2 regions of the Mycobacterium heidelbergense genome follow, and region 2 is predicted to be linked to the other one. Evidence: riboswitches for the same ligand, from Rfam matches in the RefSeq annotation. Region 2 holds a riboswitch; the other holds the start of a gene.

Region 1 (15,539 bases), 1.3 Mb from region 2:
ACCGTGTGATACATCGCGGCATAGGCGCCGAACTGCATCGCGATCAATATCGAGACCGCATCGGTCGCCGCCGGATCCAACACCGTTGGCGGACGAGCCGTTACCGGGCCCTTGGCGGCCGGGGCCGAGCCGGCATCCGCCGGATCATCATTGGCATCCGGCAACGTTTCCGGCTGCGGTTCCAAAGGCATGCGCTCCTCATCTCTGTCGCGATCTCTGCCGCGCAAAGTTGCTGGAATATCAGCAAATAACGCAACAACGACACCGGCCGGGAGGTCTGGGGCAATTGCGGTCATTGCGCGCCGCCGGGCACGATAAAGATGTTGACCGGACCGCTGGCCTCGCCGGCCGCGCCAGCACCTGCCGATCGGGCGGCACCGCCGCCGGTACCGGCCATCGCCCGCCCAGCCAGACTCGACAAGGCCATGCCGCCGAGCAACGGTCCTTCGCCTTGCGTGGCGGCCGCTGCCGCAGCGGCGGATGGGCCGCTTTCCGCCCATACCGCGGCCACCGGCTTGACCGCTGGAGCGGCCATCGCCCAGCCCTGCGGCACCGTCAAACCCCCGACGAGGCCCGCGCGACCGATGCTTGCCGATACCGCCGAACCCAGTTGGACCCCTTGCGAACCCGCCGCAACCAAAGCCCCTCCACCGGCCGATAACGCCGTCGCCTTGCCGGCCGCGGCGGCCAGGTTCGCCCCGGCCTGCGGCAGCAAGTAGCACTGGACACCCAGCAACTGCGGCACGCCGGCGACGGTGAAATACGACAACGGGGATACCGGCCCGGTCGAAAAGCCGAGGATCGTGTTCAGCGACGACGCCAGCGACGCGGGGGCCGACGGATCGGCCGAGGCCGTCGGCGCCGCCAGGCTTTGCAGCAGGGCGGGCACCACGGACGTCAGCTGTGGCAACGTCTGCGCCTGTCCGTCGGCCGCGGCGCCGACGGCCTGGGCGACCGCGGCGGCCTGCCCCGCCGTCCCAACGGGGTTGGCGGCCTGCGGCGGGGAGACGAAGGGCGCTACCCGCGCGGCGGTCGCCGAGGAGCCGGCATAGCCGTACATCGCTGCCACGTCCTGGGCCCACATTTCGATGTACTCGGCCTGGGTGGCCATGATCGCCGGGGTGTTTTGGCCGAAGAAATTCGTCGCGATCAGCGCCTGCAGCTGCATGCGGTTCGCCCCGATCACCGCTGGGGGAACCGTTGCCGCAAACGCGGTTTCGTAGGCGGCGGCCGCCGCCCTGGCCTGGTCGGCCGTCCGCTCGGCCCGCCCGGCGGTGGCGCTGATCCATGCCGTGTACGGCGCGGCCGCGGCTGCCATGGTTGCCGCGGCGGCGCCCCGCCAGCTCACCGTCAATCCCGAGACCACCGAGGCGTAAGACGCCGCCGTGAGGTGCAATTCGGCGGCCACGTCGTCCCACGCCGACGCGGCAGCCAGCATCGGTCCCGAGCCCGGACCGGTATACATGCGACCGGAGTTGATCTCCGGCGGTAGCATCCCGAAATCGATTGTCATTTATGCCCTCCCGGCTTACGTCGCCCCGGCGAGCTGACCCGGACGACGGCCTAAGCATTCAATTCGTCTAGCCCGCTGGCGGGCTTTCGCCGGTTTCGAGCCAGTGGGCGCAGTCGTTGCCGAGTTTGTCGAGGGCGGTACGGTTGAAGCGGTGGACTTGTTCGGGGGTCAGTTCGTGCCGGTGGTCGCGTTGGAGTCCTTTGTGGAAGAAGGCTTTGGCGCTGGACATGTGCGTTCCCCCGAAGGGCGCCATCTTTTCCGCCCGCGCGCTCATGTACTCAAACGAGCAATGCTCAACAATGGCCTGCATGCGCAACGACGCCGGATCGATATCCAAAAACCGCGCCAACCGCACGATCTGAGCCCGAAGATCGTTTTTGAGCTGCTGATAATGCAACAACAACACGTTGGGCTCATCACGCAGCGCCCACCACGACGCCATGATGTCGAACAGGTCACAACAACCGTAGCCGTCGGTGTCGAGCCACCGATCGAAAAACTCCCGCATATCCTGCGGGATCACCAACGCCGTGGGATCCTTCGACCACTGCGCATGGATCCGGTTGATCTGCTCCATCGTCTCGGGTGCGAAATGGTACAGATAGTTGTGCAAGCTGATGCCCAGGTCTTTGCCGTTGCGCCCGACAAACACATACCGGGCCTGCGCGGCGATCGGCAGCGCATCGGCGGGCAGATGCGACTTGATCACCCGCCGCATCCCGGCCTCACGCTGCCGACCGAGCACGGCAAGCATCGCGGCATGATCACCCCAGCTGGAATCCAGCCACGGCGAGGTATCCGATAACCCCCCCTCGCTTTCACGCCCGTTGCGCAAGATCTGCTGAATGATCCGCTGCGTCCACGTCGTCCCCGCCTTAAACGGATCGGCAACAACAACATCCCCCTCAACAAACCCCCCCTGAGCCAAAAAACCCTCCCACACCAAAGAATCAGAAAGATAATCCCTCACCACCCTCGTCGGAGTGAGCAGCTGATCACCCATAACAATTTCTACCTTTCGATTAAGATCGCCCGCGGCGAACATACTTTACGGTCAAAATGATTAACCCCACTTCGGAAAGAAGACTCCTAAATGTCGGCCCTGCCGGAAACGCCCTGGTAGCGCGCCGGACCGGGAATGATATCCGCCGCCCCGAGATGCGAGACCACTTCGTCCGCCAGGGAATCAGCATCCTTGTTTCCACCGTCGAGGGTCCACTCCGGCTTCGACGGAGGTTCATACGGGGCGTCAATCCCGGTAAATCCCGTGATCTCGCCGATCCTGACCTTCTTATAGAGACCCTTGGGATCGCGCTTCTTGCACACTTCTATGGGCGTATCGATGAAGATCTCCATAAAATCTCCATTGGCGAGAGTGGCCCGAACCGCATCCCGATCGCGACGATAGGGACTGATGAAAGCTGTCAATACCACCAGGCCGGCCTCGCAGAACAGCTTTGCGACCGCACCGATACGCCGGACGTTTTCTTCGCGATCCTCGGCCGAAAATCCCAGCCCAAATCTTTTGGCGAATTCCTGGCCATGGCGCTCTTCAAGAGTTTCCGGGCAGGCATTGAGGCCATGGCGCACATTATCGCCATCCAACACAAAGCTATGCACGCCCCGCTCGTATAGCCTTCGGTCCACCAGATTCGCCACCGTGCTCTTACCGGAACCGCTCAGCCCGGTAAACCAGACGACGCATCCGCGATGGCCGTTGAGTTTTTCCCGTTCGCGCCGGCTAACGCTGTAGTGGTGCCAGGTGATGTTCGGACTCATTTCAAAACCTCTTTCCGGCCACCGGGATGCCGACATCCCGGGCATCGAGTGGCCGATCGACGTTGTTCGTTGAGCCAATCTGGCTCACTCATTCTATTGACAGTTTTTAATGTGTCCAGTAGAGAGATCAGCACACCCGGCTTGCTCGGTATCGAGCCAGTTCACCGATCGGATAAGGCCACCCCTGCCGCGAACAAGCGGGTCGCTGCGACGGCGCTGACACCCTCATTTCGTATTTTTAATCATCGTGATTTTATCTTCACCCGACAACCTTATAGCTAGCTGTATTCTGGTTGGATACTTCCTGTTTATCGCGCGGGCACCGCTGCGGTTATGACCACGCAAAACCGCCCCTCGAAGATTTCGACCGAAGCCGATAATCGCGTGGCGTCGTGGTGGCGGGACTGCTTTACTTAAGGCCTATAACAAAGCTATCGTTTTTTAAACTAGGCTTGTTGTAAGTCAACGACGAGCTTCGTTGCCCCAGCCGCGACGAATTTCGGTAGATGCAATCACCGGCCGCCACGTCCCATTCCATGGTCGGATTCATCCGAGGGTAGATGTCGGCGAGGCCTTCCGCCACCAGGCAGAATTTGAGCGAGCTACCCGCGGCGACCCGTTCCTTTATCGGAAGATCCTTCAGATAGCTCTCCAACGCCGGCGACGGGTGCGACCTGCTCTCGACGACCGTCAGGCCTTGGCCAAGGTCCGGTATTGAGGAAAATATCTGAACGGGAGGCCTCCTTCCCGCTTGCTTCCAGCTGCCCCGCCCCTTTTGCGCGTAATAAAGCAACTTCTTGGCCGGGAGGTAGATGACGCCCAGCACCGGTTCCAGGTCCTCGATGAAAGCGATATTGACGGTAAACTCATCGCTTCCCCGTACAAATTCCTTGGTCCCGTCCAATGGATCCACTAACCAAAATCTTCGCCACGACTTTCTGGTTTCGTAGTCGGCCAACTGGGTCTCCTCCGAAATGATCGGAATGTCCGGATCCAGCACCTTGAGGTGGTTGATGATGCACTCGTTGGATTCCAGATCGGCGGCCGTGACCGGTGATGCGTCCTTGCCATGATCGCCTTTTTCCGCAATGACCCGGGCGTCCCGTCGATGCCTGAGAATGAGTTTCCCGGCTTCGACCGCCGTCGCGGTGACCTCCTCGAGGTATAGGAAGGGAGAGATTTCCGTCGCTAGTTCGCTCGTGCTGTCTTTCATGGTCCCGCTGATCCCCCGTTCCCGGCTTGTCGATGTGATTTTTCGGCGATCGGCTCAAACATCTGTCGCCGCCGTTTCCCGTGCCGCCCGGCCGCCCGACGCACTCACGGTGTCGACCGCCTCGCCCGCGGTTTGCGGTCGCGACCGCGGTATCGGCGCGCGCGGCCCCTGCCTGACGTAGCGAGCCCAGGCCAGCAACGCGGCGGCGATATAGCACACGAGGAAGATCCAGAACGCCGACGTTTCGGTGCCGGTGCTCGAATAGGACTGCCGCAGGGCCAAGTTGATCCCCACGCCGCCCAGTGCGCCGAACGCACCGGCGAATCCGATCAAAGCCGCCGACCTGACGCGGGCCCAGTGATGGCGGTCGGCCTCGCCGAGACCCATTGTCCGGCTGCGCACTTCGAAGATCGAAGGGATCAGCTTATACACCGCCCCCTTGCCGGCACCGGTAAAGATGAACAGCGCAATGAAGCCGACGATGTAGCCGGCCATGGTAAACCCCGTCACGGGGCCACCGCGGTCGCGGGTGAGATCGTCGTGGACGCTGACGCCGACAAGCAATCCCCCAGCCACGATCGCGGCGGCGAAGACGCTCAAGGTGACACGGCCACCACCGAAGCGGTCGCTGAACTTACCGCCGACTATCCGCGCCGCCGATCCCAGCAGCGGTCCGACGAAGGCGATTTCGGAAGCGTGCAACGACGCCTGCCCGTAGCTTTCGCCGCCGGCCACGAAGTTGTGCTGGAGCACCTGGCCGAACGCGAACGCGAAGCCGAGGAACGAGCCGGAGGCACACAGATAGAGAAACGAGATTCCCCACGTGTCGGGCACCGAGAGAATGGATCGCAAGTTGTCCGGCGAGATGCCGGTGCGATGCGCGACGATGTTGTCCATGCGCAGTGCCGCACCGACGCCGCCGATGGTCAGCAGCACCAGGTAGATCGCGCACACCCAGTATGGTGCCTCGTGGCCCGCGGTCGCCAGCACCACCAGCCCGACCGCCTGGATCGACGCCGACCCGAGGTTGGCCAGCCCACCGGTGAGGCCCAGCGCAAAACCCTTGAGCCGCTGCGGGTATAAACCGTCGACCTTGGCCAGCGACGCCGAGTAGTTGCCGCCGCCCAACCCGGTCAACGCGGCGCACGCCAGATACGGCCACAACGGCAGTCCGGGATGGGCAAGCAACACGATTGCCCCGATGGTGGGGATCAGCAACACCAGCGACGAGAACGTCGTCCAATTGCGGCCACCGAACCAGTTGGCGGCCATCGAATATGGAATGCGCACCAGCGCCCCCACCAGCGACGCCGTGGCGCCCACCAGCAGCTTGTCACCGGTCGAGAAGCCGTAGACGGACTGCGGCATGAACAGCACCATCACCGACCAGAGGTACCAGACCGAGAAGGAGATGTGCACGTTCACAACCAGCCACACCATATTGCGACGGGCGATGGCGCCGTTGCCGTCGTCCCAGGCCACGAGGTCTTCTGGATTCCAGTCGGTGATGCGCGAACGCGCCATGCGTCTTTTACCTTTCACGGACACTGTTGGGGCGACCGTCAGGCCACCCGGATATATGGCGGGTCGATTGTGATCGGGTTCGTTCATGGTTGATCGCCAACCGATCGAAAAGATCCGGAGTGCTTGGTGTTTCACATCCCATATGCCGGCAGCCGACCCGAACGGGGACCGCGACAGCACCCGCCGGGCCGCGGACACCACCGACGACATCGCAACGGGGGAAGCGGGATCGCAGCTATCGACGAAGATTGAACGGCCACTTACGGTCCTCCTGCGTCACACCCGGCCACGCCTGTGGCCGGCCGGGCACTGATCTGTTCCGCAGGGACCGTTGGCCGTCGATGCTTGACGCGCGGTTATGGCGAGCCCCACCGCCATCGTGCGCCGTCAGAGCCGACGACGCACATTTAAAACTTTCGTGATCTTATTGCTTGACAGTCAAGCCGAATTATGTTGATCAAACAACCCACCATGGCCGATGCACAGGAGACTTCCAGCTGATTGAAACATTACGTCCAGACGCGTCCACCCTGTAACCGGCGGCGAAGTGGGCAGCGCGGCCGGGCGGTTGCCACGACACGTAACGGCCAGGCGAGCACCGAGGGGGTCCCGAGCCCGTCCGACGGCCATGGGTGGCGTCGATCACAACCGGCCGGTGCGCGCCAAGACGGGGTGTCCGCGTGATATGTAGTCCAAATCTGTTGCTAATCAATGGATTTATAACTAAGTTGCGATCGAGGCTAGCGCCGTCCTCCGCAGACATGGCGTCGTCGTGGTCCGACGGGACGGCCTCGCCGCGCTTGACCAAAGCCGATTTCCATTGCTTAACTGACAGCGGCGATGGAGCCCGCCCTGAACCGCCGATCCGGCTGATGGCCCCTGCGAACATAGGAGTCGTAGGTGAAGCGCGCCGACATTCGCACCCACCCTCCGATTCGGTTGTACTCCGCCCCTGCGGTGCGCCGGCTCGTGATCTCGTTTACTGTGTCGACCCGATCAGGCACCTGGGTGTTGCCTGCGAGCCCTTGCCGTTCGCATATAAATTGGTATAATGCTGCGCCTCAACACCCCTGCGGGAGGGTCCGACGGCATGTCCGGCGGAGGCGTCGCGCGCCGGCTTTGGACGTCAACGAACCACTCGCACAACGGTATCCGGGTGAATCGGCGCGCCGCCGGAACGCGACCGACCCGCACACGATCCACGCACGACTCGCCGACAATCAGGAGTAGTCACATGGAATTCGACGTAACCATTGAAATCCCCAAGGGACAGCGCAACAAATACCAGAGCGACCACAACACCGGCCGCATCCGACTCGACCGCTACCTGTACACCTCGATGGGATATCCCGAGGATTACGGCTTCATCGAAAACAGCCTCGGCGACGACGGCGACCCTCTTGACGCCCTCGTTCTGCTGCCCGAGCCGGTCTTTCCCGGTGTCGTGCTCGCCGCACGCCCGGTGGGCATCTTCCAGATGGTCGACGAGGCCGGCGGCGACAACAAGGTTCTGTGCGTGCCGGCCGGCGATTCGCGATGGGATCACATCACCGACGTCGACGACGTGCCGTCCTTTGTCTTGGAGCCCATCAAACACTTCTTCGTGCACTACAAGGACTTAGAGCCGGGCAAGTTCGTCAAGGCCGCCGACTGGGGCAATCGGGAAACGGCGGAAGCAGAAGTGAAGCGATCCTTCGAACGGTTTCGCGCCAACGGTCACTGACGCCACGGACGAGCGGGGCGACGAGGGCAGCCAGCGGCTAGGCCGTGACCCGACGCGACGCGTAGATCTCGGCCAGGAACTGCTCGACGGCCACCGCCGCGTGCGCCGCGCGGGCGGACCCAAAGATGTCGAAAGCGTGTTGCGCGCACGGCAACTCGGCATATACCACAGGCTGACGGCTGACCTCACGGAGGCGCGCGGTAAAGCTGCGGGCCTGTTCGACCGGGATCAACGAGTCGTTGGTGCCGTGCAGCACGAAAAACGGTGGGGCGTCTTCGGACACGTGGCTGATCGGTGAGGCGATCCGGAAAGGTTCGGCTATCTCCGTGCGACTCAGCTTGAACACGCGCTTGGCCACCATCGGCACCATCAGCGGATGCATCGCGCCGTCGGATCGGGTGAAGTCGTAGACCCCGTAGAACGGGACGGCCGCCTGCACCCGGGTGTCGGCCCCCTCGAAACCCGGCTGAAACCGCGGATCGTTGGGGGTAAGCGCGGCCAGCGACGACAGATGCCCGCCGGCCGAGCCCCCGGTGATCGCGATCCAGCCCGGGCGACACCGCCGCCAGCGCCGCCGCCTGAACGCCGAGCGCCTGCACCGGAAGTTCCGACGCGAACAGGCCGTAGGCGAACGCGAACACCGACCCGTAACCGCGCCTGGTCAGCGGTCGGTAGCCGTTGGCGGTGAACGCGAGGCCCAGCGCGGACACCAGCACGGCTGGTCAGTCGCTTCACGGCCGATCCTTGGTTTTCCCGAGTTCGCCCACCTGCGCGGGGTCCTCGATCACGTGGTACGCCGGGTCGACCATCTCCATGGGCTTTCTGCCGCTTTGCCTGGGCTTGCCGATGATCCGCAGCAGCTGCCCGGGCTGGATGTCGGCGCCCCCGTGGCCGGCTCGGAACGTGATGGTGATTTCGCCGCTATTGTCGCCGACGACGATCTGCCGGACGGTCCGCCGGCGTTCGTTGACGTCCTGGACCTCGCTCACCCGCCCCTCGAAGGTGGCGCGCTGCCCGGGAATGAGGCCCCCAACGGTGATCACCGATGGCGGCCGCTCGGGGTGCTCATAGGCTTCGACTTCCTGCTCCTCGCTGCGCGAGACCCACGCTTCGACCTTGTCGAGCTCGCGCGCGATTCGTTGCTCGAAGCCTTCGGGGTACGCCTCCTTGATCCGGGATTGCACGTCGTAGGGCACGATCGTCGCCGCGGCGTCCGGGATCAGGCTGACCGCCCGGGCCACCTTGTCGGCGGTGCGGTCATGCAGCAGGCGTCCCAGCAGCGGCGCGTAGGTCCGACGCGGCAGCAACACCGTCACGTTGGTGTTCTGGCGCTCGTCGCGCGCCTTGGCGACCAGAACCTGCGCCGCCCGGGTGACCCGGCGGTCCGGGCAGTCGACGATCCGCAGCGGGGTGTCGAGATCGAAGTGATCCCAACGGTTTCGCAGCACCTTGGCGTGCGCGTCGTCGACCATGAAATGCACCGCGACCAGTTCGTCGGCCCGCAGTCCCCGCCCGTAGCGCAGCGCTTCGATCACGGCGAGGTCGACCGAGTTCACGAACACGAACACCTTGTGCCGCGCGTACTTCACCAGTTCGGGGCGATCGGTGCGGAACATCTCGAGAATGGCCGCCTCGGCGCGGTATTCCCGGTTGAGCCGCATCAGCACGAACACCAGCACCGGGAACACGACGACGACGAGCCAGGCGCCCTCGGTGAACTTCGCGACGGCGAAGATGCCCACCACGATCGTCGACAGGATCCCCGCCGACAGGTTGATCGCCAGGCGCCGGCGCCAGCCCGGTTCCCGGTGCGTCAGATGGTGTTTGGTCATTCCGTAGCCGGCCATCGAGAACCCGGTGAACACGCCGATCGCGTAGAACGGGACCAGCGCGTTGACCGAGCCGCCGGTCGCCAGCAGCAATGCCACCGAAAGCGCGGTGAGCGTGATGATGCCGTTCGAGAACACCAGGCGGTGGCCGCGTTTCGTCAGCTGCCGCGGCAGGAAGCGGTCTTCGGCGACGAAACTCGCCAGCGCCGGGAATCCGTTGAAGCTGGTGTTCGCGCCGGTGAACAGGATGGCCGCGGTCGACGCCTGCACGAGGATGTAGAAGACGTCGCCGATCGGGCCCTGACCGAACACCGCGCGGCCGATCTGCGACAGGACTGACGGATATTCGGTGAGATATGGCGTGGCGTGGGTGACATACGCGAGGTAGGCGACGCCGGCCAGCAGGAGCCCGAGGATGGTCGCCATGGCGGTCAGCACCCGACGCGCGTTGCGGCCCTGCGGTTTTCGAAACACGTCGACGGTGTTGGAGATGGCCTCGACCCCCGTCAGCGACGAACCGCCGTTGGCGAACGAACGCAGCAATGTCAGGACGGTCGCTCCCATCACCAGGCCGTTGGACTGATGGACGGGCACGGTTCCGGGCATTTGCGCGGGGTGGTAGACGGGCAGATCGCCGGCCATGGCGCGCGCGACGCCCACCACGATCGTCAGGCCGACCATGATGACGAAGAAGTAGGTCGGCAACGCGAACTGCCATCCCGCTTCCTTTAATCCGCGCAGGTTCACGTAGCAGACGACGAGCACCACGCCGACGGTGATTTGCAGGCTGTGCGGCCCCAACACCGGGATGGCCGACACCACCGCGACCGTGCCGGCCGCCGACTGCACCGCCACGGTGACCACGTAGTCGATCAACAGCGCCGCGGCGGCGACCTGCGCCACCCGGGGCCCGAAATTCTCCCGCGCGACGATGTACGAACCGCCCGCCCGGCTGTAGGCCATGACGACCTGCCGGTACGACGCGGCCACCAACACCAGGATCAGCAGGATGACACCGGTGACCGGGAGCAGCAACACGAACGCCGCCAGCCCCGCGTGCGGCAGCAGTTCGATCAGGATCTGCTCGGGACCATAGGCCGTCGACGAGATCGCGTCCGGCGAAAGCGCGCCCAGCGCAACGGGATTCGAGAGCTTCTCGGAACTCAGTTCCTCGGTGATCAGCGGCTTTCCCAGAAAGATGCGCTTAGCGATGTCCCCAACCGACGTGGGGATGTGCAGCTTGCCCGCCGAAGTCGTCACAACCACATTCCTTGTCCGGGGTTGACCGTTGGTAAGCGCCTGGGTAACTCCTCCCGATGCATTCTGCCGTCCGCGTCCCCCGGCGCGCGCGGCAGCCGGGGGGCTAGGCCAGCCGTCGCACGGCGGCGGCGATGCGCTCGTCGGTGGCGGTGAGCGCCACTCGCACGTGCCGGGCGCCGCCCGGGCCGTAGAAATCGCCCGGCGCCACCAGGATGCCAAGGGCGGCCAACGCGCTGACGCTGTCGTGGCACGGCTCGCCGCGGGTGGCCCACAGGTACAGGCCCGCCTCGGAATGGTCGACGGCGAAGCCGGCCGAGCGCAGCGCCGGCAACAGGGCGGCCCGCCGCCGTTCGTACCGTTCGCGCTGCAGCCGCTGGTGGGCGTCGTCGTCCAGGGCGGCCACCATGGCGGCCTGCACGGGCGTCGGGACCATCATCCCGGCGTGCTTGCGCACGGCCAACAGCTCGGCGACCAGGGCCGGATCCCCGGCGACGAAGCCGGCCCGGTACCCGGCCAGCGACGAGCTCTTCGACAGCGAGTGGATCGCGAGCAGCCCGGTATGGTCTTCGTCGCAGACCGAGGGGTGCAGCACCGATAACGGTTCGGCGTCCCAGCCCAGCCCCAGGTAGCACTCGTCGGAGGCCACGATGACGTCCCGGTCGCGGGCCCATCGGACCACCTTGCGCAGGTGGTCGACGCCCAGCACGCGCCCGGTCGGATTGCTCGGCGAGTTCAGGTACACCAACGCCGGGGCCCGCGGGCCCAGCTGGGTCAGCGAATCCGCGCGCAGGATCTGCGCTCCGGCCAGCCGGGCGCCGACGTCGTACGTCGGATAGGCCAGCTCCGGCACCACCACGACATCGGCCGGGCCCAGGCCCAGCAGGGTCGGCAGCCAGGCGATGAGTTCCTTGCTGCCGATCACCGGCAGCACGGCCGCCTCGGTCAGCCCGGTGACCCCGAAACGGCGGCCCAGCGCGGCCACCGCCGAGGCGCGCAGTCGCGCGGTGCCGGCGGTGGCGGGATATCCCGACGCTGCAGCGGATGCCGCCAACGCCTCCTGGATCTGCGGCGCGACGGGATCGACCGGGGTGCCGACGGACAGGTCGACGATGCCGTCGGGATGGGCCCCGGCCAGCGCTTTGGCGTCGGCCAGGGTGTCCCACGGGAACTCCGGCAGGGACGCCGAGACGAGACGCCGGCCCGCCCGGGGCTCATCGAGCACCGGCTTGCTCAGTCGCCTTCGCCCTGCGGCGGCAGGTCCTTGACCACTTGCGGGTCGTTCTCGGTCATGCCGACCTTGGCCGCACCGCCCGGCGAGCCCAGCTCAACGAAGAAGTCCGCGTTGATCTGCGTGTACTGGCTCCATTGTTCGGGCACATCGTCTTCGTAGTAGATCGCTTCGACAGGGCAGACCGGTTCACAGGCGCCACAGTCGACGCATTCGTCGGGGTGGATGTACAGCATCCGAGCGCCCTCATAGATGCAGTCGACCGGGCATTCCTCGATGCATGCCTTGTCCTTGATGTCGACGCAGGGTTCGGCGATCGTGTACGTCACAGGCGTCTCCTCAAGGTCTCCTCCATGTGCTGCCTGATGGGCTGGTGTTCGGCTCGCGGCGGCCGCTCGGCCGCCCGGAGAAAGTTCTCGGTTACTGATACTAGACGTTGCACATACACGTCAACCACTCGGCATGCCCGCCGGGATAGGAAGGCCCGCGCCACGGCGGGGCCGTCGAGTGGCTCGGCGAGGTCGCCGATCGCCCACGGCGAACGGCTTTTAGCCACGTCGCTGACCTGCGGATAGTTACGATCCGGGCTTCGTGTGCGATAACGGTTGCGATGGAAGAAAGCTCGCGGGGCCTGGTAGCCTCGACCGCAGACGGCAACCGTTGGGCAGATGTCGTCGCCGTTTATCGACGGTGCATTTATTGGGGAAGGTGTCCACAGATGGTGAGGCTGTCGTTGATCAAATTGGCTGCTGCCGTTGGCGGTGTGGCGTTCGCGTTGACGGCTGGCGCCGGGATCGCGTCCGCAGATCCGCTGGATCCGGTCATCAACACGACGTGCAGCTACGGGCAGGTTATGGCCGCGCTCAACGCGACGGACCCGGGAGCCGCCGCGCAATTGAACGGGTCGCCGATCGCGCAGAGCTACCTGCGCCAGTTCCTCGCCTCGCCGCCGCCGAAGCGCGTGCAGATGGCGCAGCAGATCCAGGCCATGCCGCAGGCCGCGCCGTACTTCAACGACGTCTTGTCGGTGGCCGGGAGCTGCAACAACTACTGAGCGGGGCGCGGTCGGGTGGCGAGCGTGCGCAAAATGCCACCCGCCGCGGCGTGTCCCTGCACAGACACGCACGCTCGCGAGGGGCAATAGGTTAGGCCGCCAGCGGGGCGTAGGTGGTGGTGCGCTGGCGCGCGGGGCGTCCGATGCCCTCGGCGATCGCGGTCAGCTCCGCGGCGGTCTTCGACGATCCGTACTCCGAACCGGCCATCCGCGAGATGGTCTCCTCCATCAGCGTGCCGCCCAGGTCGTTGGCTCCGCCGCGCAGCATCACCTGCGTGCGCTCGACGCCGAGCTTCACCCAGCTGGTCTGGATGTGGGAGATGCGGCCGTGCAACATGATTCGCGCCAGGGCGTGCACCGCCCGGTTGTCGCGATGGGTGGGCCCGGGGCGGGCCGCGCCGGCCAGGTACAGCGGCGAATTCTGATGCACGAACGGTAGCGGCACGAACTCGGTGAAACCGCCGGTGCGGTCCTGGATTTCGCGCAGCACGTTGAGGTGGCCGACCCAGTGCCGCGGGCTGTCGACGTGGCCGTACATCATCGTCGACGACGACCGCAGGCCCACCTCGTGCGCGGTGCTCACGATGTCGATCCACATCGACGTCGGCAGCTTGCCCTTGGTGAGGACCCAGCGCACCTCGTCGTCGAGGATCTCGGCGGCGGTGCCGGGGATGGTGTCGAGCCCGGCCTCGCGCAGGCCGGTCAGCCACTCGCGAACGCTCAAGCCGCTCTTGGTCACCCCGTTGGCGATCTCCATCGGGGAGAACGCATGCACGTGCATCGACGGCACCCGGGCCTTGACGGCGCGCACCAGCTCGGCGTACCCGGTGACCGGCAGCTCGGGGTCGATCCCGCCCTGCATGCAGACCTCGGTGGCACCGGCGACGTGCGCCTCCCAGGCGCGGTCGGCCACCTCGTCGGTGGACAGCGAGTACGCGTCGGCGTCGCCCTTGCGCTGCGCGAACGCGCAGAACCGGCACCCCGTGTAGCAGATGTTGGTGAAGTTGATGTTGCGGTTGACGACGAAGGTCACGTCGTCGCCCACCGCGTCGCGACGCAGCGAATCCGCCAGCGCGGCAACCGCTTCCAGCGCGGGGCCGTCGGCGGTCGCCAGCGCCAGATACTCGTCGTCGGTGCAGCCGGCGGGATCGCGTTCGGCCGACCGCAGCGCGGCGAGGACGTCGACGTCGATGCGCTCGGGGGCGCGCGCGGCGAGCTCGTGCACGTGGCCACGGATCGATTCCCAATCACCGAAGGCGCTGTCGAGGTCGCTGCGGGCCGCGGTGTTGCGGCCCTCGGTGTCGATGGCCGCGTTGAGGTCGACCCGGCCCGAGGATCCCACGTCGTCGGGTTCCTGCCAGGGCAGGCCCACCGGGTTGACGTCGCGGGCCAGCCCGGTCGCCGGATCGGCCAGCGCGACAACGTGTCCCCGCACCCGAGGGTCGATCCACGCCGCGCCGGCCTGGACGTATTTGGGCTGCGCGGTCAGCCGCTGCACCAACTCGTAGCCGGCTTCGGCGGTGACGGCGGCCAGGTCGTCCAATGCGGGCCAGGGCCGTTCGGGGTTGACGTGGTCGGGCGTCAGCGGCGAAACGCCGCCCCAGTCGTCGACCCCGGCGCCGATCAGCGCCAGGCACTCCTCGCGCGACACCAGATTCGGCGGGGCCTGGATGCGCATGCCCGGGCCCAGCACCAGCCGCGCGACCGCCACCGTCGCCAGGTAGTCCTCGATCCCGGCGTCGGGCATGGCGGCCATCGCGGTGTGTTCCTTGGCCCGGAAGTTCTGCACGATCACTTCCTGGACGTGCCCGAACTCCTTGTGCGACTTGCGGATCGCGTGCAGGGTGTCGGCACGTTCGGTCAGCGTCTCGCCGATGCCGACCAGCAGCCCGGTGGTGAACGGGATGGACAGGCGGCCCGCGTCGGTCAGGGTGCGCAGCCGGACGGCCGGATCCTTGTCCGGGCTGCCGTAGTGCGCAAGGCCTTTGGTGTCGAACAGCCGCCGCGACGTCGTCTCGAGCATCATCCCCATCGACGGCGCGACGGGCTTGAGCCGCGACATCTCCGACCAACTCATCACGCCGGGGTTCAGGTGCGGCAGCAGCCCGGTCTCCTCGAGCACCCGGATCGCCATCGCCCGCACGTAGGACAGCGTGGAGTCGTAGCCCCGCTCGCCGAGCCACTGGCGCGCCTCGGGCCAGCGATCCTCGGGCCGGTCGCCGAGGGTGAATAGCGCTTCCTTGCAACCGAGTTCGGCCCCGCGGCGGGCCAGGTCGAGGATCTCGTCGGGCTCCAGATACATGCCGGCCCCGTCGGCGCGCAGCTTGCCCGGGACCGTGACGAACGTGCAGTAGTGGCAGGTGTCGCGGCACAGATGGGTGACCGGGACGAACACCTTGCGCGAATAGGTGATGGG
Region 2 (4,751 bases):
ATCTCCATGTCCATTCCGGGATTGTGGGTTTTGACGTCGTGCACCAGCTCGAGGCCCGATTCGCCGTTGTTCAAGCACAAGCACACCGCTCGGCCGGCGCCCACGGCGGCATCGGGGTTGGAAAAGCTGAAGCCGGCCTGGCGCAAAGCGGCGAGAAAGCCTGCGTCGTCGCCGTCGAGAACCGGAGCGGGATCGGAGTAGGCCGGCGCGGCCAGCCCGATCATCGCCGAAACACCGAGTACCGTCAGTAGTGTTCTCATACCTCACTGTCTTCCAATTATGTTGCAAGCTAGGCTAATTGCGCTTCGGATGGCGTGGCCTTAAGCTTGTCGGCTTTGGACAGGTGCACCGCGTGGATGCCGGGCTTTTTCGCCAGTTGCTCGAGCAGGGCGTCAAGGCCGTCTTGATCGACAGTATGGTGCTGCACGCTTTCGGGTTTCTCCGATATCTGTGCGACCAGGCGCTTGAGCTGCTCCGGCGATTGCTTGCCTTTGAGGTCTTTGATCGGGGTGAGACGTCCGCGCGCGCCGGCTCCCACCGCGGTGGGAGCTCCCGCCCCCAGGGCGCTGCCGAGCATTCCCGCCACCGACATCGAACTGAGCAGGCTTCCCCCGCCGAGCGCGGCCGCGGACACGGCATCGGGCCCGGCGGCCGACAAGGCGGCGGCAACGGTCCTGATGGCGGGGGTGGCCGTGGCCCAGCTCGGCGGAACCGACAGTCTTCCAACCAATGTGCCGGCATTTCCCATGCTCGCCGAGACCGCGCTATAGAGCGTGCCCCGGCCGAAGCCCAACGCTCCCAGCCCGGCACCCAGCGCGTCTTTGGGCAGTGCGCCATACGCCACGGGCGGGGCGAACTTGAGCCACTGTGACACGGGAAAGTTGATCAACAGCCCGATGTCGTTGAACTGCGTGGTGAGCCCAAGCGGAACCTTGACGGCGCTATACAGGCCGGTGAACCACGCGTCCCCGTTGGGCACCGTGTTGAGCAGATCCACCCAGAAGTCGTTGTAGTCGGTGGCCAGCCCGGCCAGCAATCCCAGAATCCCGCCGGACGCGCTGGTTGAGCTGGCCGCTGTGCTCGCGGTTGACGCCGCGGTGCCGGCCGGCGTGGCGGCCGCGGAGGCCACCGCGGCCGCTTGCGTCGTTGTGCCCGCGGAGTCGGTGGTCTGTGGCGGCTCGGTGAACGGTGTCAGGTTGTTGGAGGCACTGGCCGAGGAGGCGAAGTAGGTATCCATCGCCGTAGCGTCTTGAGCCCAAAACCCGTCGTATTCGGCCTCATTGGCCGCGATCGCCGCGGTGTTTTGGCCGAAAAGATTGGTCGCCACCAGCCGGGCCACGAGGGCGCGGTTCTCCGCGATGATGGGCGGCGGCACGTGGGCGGCCAACGCCGTCTGGTAGGCGCCCGCCGCCGCGGTGGCCTGGGTGGCGGCTTCGGCGGCTTGTGCGGCGGTGCCCTGCATCCAGGCCACATAGGGTGCGACGGCGGCCGCCATGGCGAGCGATGACGGACCCATCCAGGGCCCACCGGTCAGGCTCGAGATCACCGACGAATAAGAGGACGCGGTGGACTGCAATTCGGTGGCCAGATCGTCCCAGGCCGCGGCGGCGGCCAGCATCGACCCCGATCCCGGACCGGCATACATCCGGCCCGAATTGAACTCCGGCGGAAACGCTCCGTAGAACATGCCTAAACCCCTTTTCCGGTGGCGCGCACCCGGGTGGACCGCGCCGGGCCGCCATAGGTCGTCATCGAGTTCATCGCGGTCATTCCTCGAGGGCCGGGATCACGATGATGGTGGCCGCGAGGGGTTCCGGCTCCGCGACGACGCCACCCAGCACCTTGGCCGGCGCCGCGCCACCGGAGTACATCGCACCGGCGCCCACCGCGCGTCCGGCCAGGCTCGACAGGGCCATCTGACCGAACACGCCACCCTCGCCGGCCGGGGCGGCCGCCAGGTTGGTGGGTAGCGCCGCGGCCAACGTTCGGATCGCCGGGGCGGCTTCGGTCCAGCCCTGTGGCACCGACATGCTTCCGACCAGGGCCGCTTTGCCCATCGAACCCGATACCTGCCCCGCGCCGACCGCGGAGCTCAGCATGGGCTGGGCGGCGCCGGCGCCACCGGTCAGCGGAGCCAACGCCCCCGTGATGGCTTTCGGGCCGGCCAGATAGGCCGCGGCGCCCTGCCCATTCTGGCCCCAGGCGTATGCCTGCCCGAATGACAGGAACGGGCCGCCGGGTATGGAGCTCCACCCCTGCAGGGAGTACGGCCCGGTGAGGATCGACCAGATGGTGTTCCAGTCCGTCAGTTGCGATGGCACGGGCGGCAAACCGACCGCCGTCGACGCCGCCGCGTTGGCCGTCGTGGCGTTCGTTGCACCCGGCATCGAGTCGATCGCGTGGGGCAGTTGCGCGGCTGTGTTCGAGCCGGACGAGGCCGCGGCCGATTGCGTCGCCGGGCCGGAGTCATTGGTGGTCTGCGGCGGCTCGGTGAATGGGATCAGCTGCGACGCCGTCGCCGACGACGCCGCATAGGTGTACATCGCGGCGGCGTCCTGCGCCCACATCTCGGCGTACTGGGCCTCGGTGGCCGCGATCGCCGGGGTGTTCTGACCCACGAAGTTGGTGGCGATCAACGCCATCAGCTGGGCGCGATTGGCCGCGATCACCGGCGGCGGCACCGTGGCGGCAAAGGCCGTCTCGTAGGCGCCGGCGGCCAGCCTCGCCTGCATGGCCGCCTGCTCCGCCTGAGCGCCGGTGGTGCCCATCCACGCCACATACGGCGCCGCGGCCGCCGCCATCGCGATCGACGACGGGCCCGTCCACGACCCAACCGTCAGGCCCTGCACGGTCGCCCCGTACGAGGCTGCGGCGGAACGCAACTCGGCGGCCAACTCATCCCACGCCGCCGCGGCCACCAGCATCGGCCCCGACCCCGCGCCGAGATACATCCGGCCCGAATTGACCTCCGGTGGCAGCGCGCCGAAATCCAGCATCGATTACCTCCGGTCCCTCACGTGGCCGCGACGGCGTCAGCCGCCTCGGCCGATCGTGATGGCGCGTAAACACGTTGCATGCGAACAACGTTCAATGCGAACGCCAAGGGAGATCGACAAGCGAAGTTGGCGCCCACCATCGCGCCGGACCGGAACGTCAACTTATTTGGCTGGCACGCCATCTACCCCACCCGTCTTCTACCGTGAGTTGCTCACTGGGTAGAAGCCATTAGCCAGGGGCGGCATTTGAGGCGAGCTTCATCGCCTTACTCGCACAAGTTTACCCGACGTTCAACTTGTCGCGCAAAGGGTCTGGTGAACTTGTCGTCAGCGCGCCATCATGGGAGCAAGGCGGTGGGGCTCGCCTCAATCGCGAAAGTCGCCGACAGCCCCTGGGTAACAACCAGGGAGGATTCATGCTCAGTAGAACACCGGCGGGACGCTCATGAGTTCGCCGCTGCGACCGATGGGAAACCCGGCGCAGTTCAGCGTGATGTTCTGGCTACCACCCGGCGGCACCGACAACGGAGTCTTTGCGACTTATTGGGCGGAGTTGGCCGATCTGGAGTCGGGTGACGTCGGTCCTGTGCTGGCCCTGCTCGCCGACGCCGACGTCGGCGGGTACGTGGCGACACCGGGTGGCCGACTCAACCATCGCTCCCGGGCGCCGGTCCACCGCTTGTGGGTGGATTCGCTGCAATATCATCGCGCCGAAGACGTTCTCATGGCGTATTTGAACCACAGAGACCGCCCGGGCGAGAGTCATTCGGCCACAAGGTCGTAGGCGTCCACCCTCCAGTTCCCGTCGACCAGGCTCAGCTGGTTCCAGCACGCGGTCCGCTGGCTGATGCGGTCCAGCGTCGGGTCCAGCTGCGCGAGCAGGGCGGTGTTGAATGCGTCGTGTGACACCAAAACGATTGGACCGGGCCCAAGTTCGGCGACCAGCTCGAGAAACGCTCGCCGAGCCCGCTCGGCGAGCGCCGCGTGGCTCTCGACACCAGGCGCGGAATCAACGCTGCCGTAACGGCGTTCGACATCCTCCCGATGAAGGCCGGTCATGGGTCCGTAGTCGCGGTCGGTGAGCCGCGCATCGACGGTGACCGGTGCGTCGGCCGCGGAGCCGATCGCCCGCGCGGTCGCGACCGCCCGCTGCAGCGGGCTGGATACCACCGCCTTGGGGTGTCGGGCGGCCAGCGCCTCGGCCAGCCGGGAGACTTCGGCGATACCCACTTCGTCCAGGGGCGGGTCGCTCAGGCCACGCAGTCGCCCCTCGGCGTTGAGCGCGGTGCGCCCGTGCCGGGCCAAATAGACCCGGGCCGCGCCGCCGGAGTTCACAGGCTGTCCGCGAACTCGGGAACCACGGCAACCGGTCGGGTGCTGTGGCGCAAAAGGTTTCGCGTCACCGTGCCGCTCACAATGTGGCTCAGGGCCGGGCCGATGCCGTGCTGCGGCCGGCCAACGACGATCAACCTCGCCGCGCAGTCATCCGCGGTCTTGAGGAGCGCCTTGACCGGGTCGCCGGTCAGGAGGTGATAAGCCCACTCCACATGGGTCGCGTCCAGGGCCTCCCCGACGTGTTGACGCTCGGCGCTGAGCCTTCGCTCGACGGCCTCGGCCGACCCGGTCGACGTGCCGGAAATGGCGCTGTCGGACATATCCACGACGTGCACGACGTGAACAGGCACGTTCAGGGCGCCGGCGAGCTCGGCGGCGAAGAGCACTGCGGCCCGGCTGGCCGGGTGGCGGTCATATCCG

What was found. Region 2 has a riboswitch for fluoride ahead of G6N25_RS09580 (PPE family protein). Riboswitches for the same ligand answer to the same signal wherever they lie in the genome.
Region 1: linked by a shared signal. The riboswitch ahead of G6N25_RS15830 (inorganic diphosphatase) and the one ahead of G6N25_RS09580 (PPE family protein) in region 2 are both predicted to bind fluoride.

Annotation. Positions count from the first base shown of each region.
Region 1 is NZ_AP022615.1:3,339,055-3,354,593, reverse strand. Features, by position in the region: gene G6N25_RS15860 (PE family protein) at 1-296, opposite strand, end outside; gene G6N25_RS15855 (PPE family protein) at 293-1,507, opposite strand; gene G6N25_RS15850 (sulfotransferase domain-containing protein) at 1,581-2,516, opposite strand; gene cysC (adenylyl-sulfate kinase) at 2,603-3,292, opposite strand; gene cysQ (3'(2'),5'-bisphosphate nucleotidase CysQ) at 3,702-4,505, opposite strand; gene G6N25_RS15835 (MFS transporter) at 4,560-6,029, opposite strand; fluoride riboswitch at 6,857-6,918, shown strand; gene G6N25_RS15830 (inorganic diphosphatase) at 7,264-7,752, shown strand; partial or broken gene G6N25_RS15825 (prolyl oligopeptidase family serine peptidase) at 7,790-8,305, opposite strand; gene G6N25_RS15820 (amino acid permease) at 8,484-10,841, opposite strand; gene dapC (succinyldiaminopimelate transaminase) at 10,945-12,063, opposite strand; gene fdxA (ferredoxin) at 12,072-12,398, opposite strand; gene G6N25_RS15805 (hemophore-related protein) at 12,791-13,123, shown strand; gene G6N25_RS15800 (bifunctional FO biosynthesis protein CofGH) at 13,215-15,539, opposite strand, start outside.
Region 2 is NZ_AP022615.1:2,033,125-2,037,875, forward strand. Features, by position in the region: gene G6N25_RS09570 (DUF732 domain-containing protein) at 1-260, opposite strand, end outside; gene G6N25_RS09575 (PPE family protein) at 290-1,687, opposite strand; gene G6N25_RS09580 (PPE family protein) at 1,767-2,996, opposite strand; fluoride riboswitch at 3,210-3,271, opposite strand; gene G6N25_RS09585 (hypothetical protein) at 3,442-3,780, shown strand; gene G6N25_RS09590 (histidine phosphatase family protein) at 3,759-4,331, opposite strand; gene G6N25_RS09595 (universal stress protein) at 4,328-4,751, opposite strand, start outside.